2 regions of the Kocuria sp. GQ42 genome follow, and region 2 is predicted to be linked to the other one. Evidence: predicted binding sites of a transcription regulator. Region 2 holds the regulator's gene; the other holds the start of a gene.
The links. The regulator HspR, encoded in region 2, represses chaperone genes until heat shock. The targets are predictions, from matches to a motif close to AAGTTGAGTCNNNNNGACTCAACTT.

Region 1: a site for HspR is predicted at 1,138-1,162, ahead of clpB (ATP-dependent chaperone ClpB). Genes of this name have one in related genera too.

What each region holds. Positions count from the first base shown of each region.
Region 1 is NZ_JCAXEN010000001.1:5,609-7,992, forward strand. Features, by position in the region: gene AC6CH6_RS00025 (MFS transporter) at 1-192, opposite strand, end outside; gene AC6CH6_RS00030 (hemerythrin domain-containing protein) at 418-993, shown strand; gene clpB (ATP-dependent chaperone ClpB) at 1,254-2,384, shown strand, end outside.
Region 2 is NZ_JCAXEN010000007.1:19,586-21,969, forward strand. Features, by position in the region: gene trmB (tRNA (guanosine(46)-N7)-methyltransferase TrmB) at 1-193, shown strand, start outside; gene AC6CH6_RS14205 (GNAT family N-acetyltransferase) at 190-717, shown strand; gene AC6CH6_RS14210 (heat shock protein transcriptional repressor HspR) at 744-1,184, opposite strand; gene AC6CH6_RS14215 (DnaJ C-terminal domain-containing protein) at 1,186-2,211, opposite strand; gene AC6CH6_RS14220 (nucleotide exchange factor GrpE) at 2,376-2,384, opposite strand, start outside.

The sequences.
Region 1 (2,384 bases), on a different contig from region 2:
GGAGATGGCGTGCCCCAGGGAGGGGATCGAGGCGTCGAGGTCCTCGGCGATGAAGGGGAGCAGGCCCATCGAGGCGAACTCGGTGGTGCCCACGCCGAAGCCGCCGAGGGCGAGGGCGAAGAGGGCGAAGCGGGTGCCGGTGCGGTCCGGGGCGTTGATCACCTGGAGCACGGCAGTGCGAGGTGCGGACATGGCGGATCCTTCCGTGCGGAACAAGGGGGTGCGGGTGGAAGGCGCGTCGTCGGGCCGAACGGGTGGAAACCTCGATGCTACGGAGGATGTCGAGGGCATCCAACGGTTCGGGCCTGTGATCTTGGACAAATCGGGCATCCGTGTGATACGTGTCGCGCTCGGGTTCCAGGGCCTCGTCATGCCGCCCACGGAACCGGGAACCACGACTTCAAGGAGGCGCGTCCCATGACCGACACCCACGCTGCGGGTCCGGACACCGATGTCATCGACATCCTCACCACCGACCACCGGGAGATGCTCGAACTGCTCGGCCAGATCGAGGGCGCCGCGGACGCCGCCCGGCGCAGGGACCTGGCCGACACCGTGATCGCGGAGGTCATGCGCCACGCCGTCGCGGAGGAGATGCACGTCTACCCGGTGATGGAGAAGCACCTGCCCGGCGGCGCCGAGGAGGTCGAGCACGACAAGAAGGAGCACGACGATCTCGTCCGGGTCATGAAGCAGGTGGAGGGCGTCGCCGCCTCCGAGCCGGCGTTCATGGAGCTGATCCGCGAGATGCAGTCGCAGCTGCGGCACCACATCGACGACGAGGAGTCCGACCAGTTCCCGAAGCTGCGGGCGCACATCCCGGCCGAGGACCTCGTGGAGCTGGGCCGGAAGGTGCAGAACGCCAAGAAGGTGGCGCCGACCCGGCCGCACCCCTCCGCGCCGCACTCGGAGCTGTTCCACAAGACCGTCGGGCCCGGCGTCGGCATGGTCGACCGGCTCCGGGACCGGCTGACGGGTCGGAGCACCGGCTAGCCGGGCGACGGTCCCCCGCGGACAGCACGGCACGGACCCCTGCTGGACGAGCGCCTCGCGAGGCTCGCCCGGCGGGGGTCCGTGCTGTTCCACGGGACCACGGTGGGTCGCCGGCACCGAGCGGACACAGCCCCTGTCGTCCGGGAGTTGAGTGCGCTAGACTCAGGTTAGCTGAACTGCCCGGCCGCACCCAATGATGATCGGCGCCGGGCCGGTTCGTCCCCGATCCGTTCCAGAACGTCCCTCGCCAAGGAGCCGCAGTGGAGACCAAGTTCACCACCAAGTCCCAGGAGGCGCTCTCCGCCGCCTCCACCAACGCCTCGACCGCGGGCAATCCGCAGGTCGAGCCCGCCCACCTCCTCAAGGCCCTCATGGACCAGCGGGAAGGTGTGGCCGTCGCCGTCCTGAAGGCCACCGGGGCCGACGTCGACGCCGTCTCCGCGCAAGCCAGCGCCGCCATCAAGGCCCTGCCCTCCGCGTCCGGCTCCTCCACGGCCCAGGCCCAGTTCAACCGGGGCGCGCTGCAGGTCATCCAGGCCGCGGAGCAGTTCGCCCAGTCCCTCGGCGACGAGTACATCTCCACCGAGCACCTCCTGTACGGCCTCGCCCAGCAGGAGGGGAAGGTCGGGGACGTCCTGCGGGGCGCAGGCGCCGGACCCGAGCAGCTGAGGACCGCCGTCCCGTCCGTGAGAGGAGACCGTCGCGTGACCACCGCCAACCCCGAGGGCACCTTCCAGGCGCTCGAGAAGTTCGGCGCCGACCTGACCGCCATGGCCCGCGAGGGCAAGCTGGACCCGGTCATCGGGCGGGACTCCGAGATCCGGCGCGTGGTGCAGGTGCTGTCCCGCCGCACCAAGAACAACCCCGTCCTGATCGGTGAGCCCGGCGTCGGCAAGACCGCCGTCGTCGAGGGCCTCGCCCAGCGCATGGTCGCCGGGGACGTCCCCGAGTCGCTGCGCGGCAAGACGCTGATCTCCCTGGACCTCGGGTCCATGGTGGCCGGCGCCAAGTACCGCGGCGAGTTCGAGGAGCGGCTCAAGGCCGTGCTCGAGGAGATCAAGGACTCGGAGGGGCAGATCGTCACCTTCATCGACGAGATCCACACCGTGGTCGGCGCCGGCGCCGCCGAGGGCTCGATGGACGCCGGGAACATGCTCAAGCCCATGCTGGCCCGCGGCGAGCTGCGCCTGATCGGCGCGACCACCCTGGACGAGTACCGCGAGAACATCGAGAAGGACGCCGCCCTGGAGCGCCGCTTCCAGCAGGTCTACGTCGGCGAGCCCTCCGTGGAGGACACCGTGGCGATCCTGCGCGGGCTCAAGGAGCGCTACGAGGCACACCACAAGGTGCAGATCGCGGACGCCGCGCTCGTCGCGGCGGCCACGCTGTCC
Region 2 (2,384 bases):
CCTGGTGATGCGCGAGGTCCTCGACGCGTCCCCGCAGTTCGAGAACGTCCACCCGGGCCCGCTCGCCGACGACGAGCACCCGGACACCGGGTGGGCCCCGCGCTGGGAGGGACGGGTCCTCACGAGCTTCGAGCGCAAGGCGCGGGAGGCGGGGCGCGTCCCCCGCGACCTCGTCTACCGCCGGACGGCGTGAGCGCCGTCCCCGGCGCGGAGCGCAACGGCGTGCGCGCAGTGCCCGGCCCGGAGCGGGACGGCTTCGTCGTCGTGCCCCCGGGCGATCCCCGCACGCAGCCGCTGCTCGAGGGCCTGCACCACGAGTACGTGGAGCGCTACGGTCCCGAGATCGGGGCGGAGGAGATGGCCGAGCACCCCGTCGACGACTTCACCGCCCCCGCCGGAGCGCTCCTGCTCCTCCTCGAGGGCGGCACGACGGTGGGCGGCGGCGCGTTCCGCCGGCACGACGACGCCACGGCGGAGCTCAAGCGCGTGTGGACCGCCCCGGCGCACCGCCGGCGGGGGATCTCGCGGCGGGTCCTGGCCGAGCTCGAGCGGCTCGCCGCCGCGGCGGGCTACCGGCGCATCCACCTCACCACGGGCAGCCGCCAGCCGGAGGCGTCCGCCCTGTACCGCAGCAGCGGGTACGTCCTGCTGCCCGGGACCGCCCGGGTCTATCCGGGCGGCGTGTACGACGTGGGCTTCGAGAAGCACCTGCGCTGACCGCCCGGCCCGGGCACCGGTGCGGCTCAGCGCTCCTGCTGGCGCGGGGGCCGGTACAGCACCACGGCCTGCGAGATCTTGCGGGCCCGGGGGCGGGCGCCGCGGGCCATGCGCACCACGTCCCCGCCGACGCCGGCGGCGAAGATCCGCGAGGACTCCTCGGCCCGGTCCCGGGCGTCCTCGAGCTCCTGGGACAGCTCCGCCACGCGCGACCGCAGGGCCGCGACCTGGTTCTCCAGCTGGAGGATGCGCCGGATGCCCTCGAGGGACACGCCCTGCTGGGACAGCACCTGGATCTGCTGCAGCTTCTCGATGTCGCGCTGCGAGTAGCGGCGGGCGCGGCCGGGGGCGCGGGACGGCCTGACGAGGCCGAGCCGGTCGTACTGGCGCAGCGTCTGCGGGTGCATCTCCGCGATCTCCGCGGCCACGGAGATCACGAACAGCGGCTGGTCGGCGTCCAGTGCCATCTCACACCCGTGCCTTCTCGGCCAGGCGGGCCCGGGGGTCCTCGTCCGCGGTCGCCTCGGCGAACGCCCGGACCGCGGCCTGCGCCTGCTCGTCCAGCTCGGCCGGGACGTGCACCTCGACCGTCACGATCAGATTGCCGGTGCCCTTCGCCGTGCCGAACCCGCGCCCCTTGACGCGGAAGCGCCGGCCCGAGGACGTGCCCGCCGGCACCTTCACGCGCACGGTGCCGCCGTCCAGCACGGGCACCTCGATCGTGGCGCCCAGGGCCGCCTCGGGGAACGTGATCGGCACGGTGACCTCGACGTCGTCCGTGCCCTCGACGCGCCGGAAGAAGGGGTGCGGGGTCACGTGGACGGTGACGTAGAGGTCGCCGGCCCCGCCGGCACCCGAGTGGCCCTTGCCGGCGAGCTTGAGCTTCTGCCCGTCGCGCACGCCGCGCGGGATCCGCACCGTGGTCTCCTGGCCGTTGCCCCGGCGCAGCTTGACCGTGGTGCCGTGCACCGAGGAGCGGAACGGGATGGTCGTCTCCGTCCGGATGTCCTCCCCGCGCGCCGGCGGGGCCTGGTAGCCGCCGTAGCCGCCCGGCGCCCCGTACCCGGTCTGACCGCCGAACTGGGCGAACAGGTCCTCGAACCCGCCCGGGCCGCCGGGGCCGCCCGCGCCGCCGGTGGAGTAGGTCGTGCGGCGGCGGCGTCCTCCGCCGCCTCCGCCGAAGATGTCGCCGAAGAGGTCCTCGAAGTTGGCCGAGCCCCCGGCGCCGCCGGGGCCGCCGGCGGTGAAGCGCGCCCCGGAGCCCATCGCGCGGATCGCGTCGTACTGCTTGCGCTCCTCGGGGTCGGAGAGCACGGAGTTCGCCTCGGTGATGTCCTTGAACCGCTGCTCGGCCTCCGCGTCCCCCGGGTTCTGGTCCGGGTGGTACTGGCGGGCGAGCTTGCGGTAGGCCTTCTTGACGTCGGCGGCGGACGCGTCCTTGGAGACGCCGAGAATGCTGTAGAAGTCCTTGTCGATCCAGTCCTGGCTGGCCATGACGCCTCCTTTCTGTGGGGCCGGTCGGGGTCCTGCGGGGCAGGACCCGGTGGTGGTCCGGGGGTCGTCCCCGGCGCCGCGGCGCCGGGGACGGGTGGACGGGTCAGGGGAGGCCCGAGGGACGGGCCTCCCCTGACGTCGCCGGGATCAGGCCGGGTCCGGCCTCACTCGGC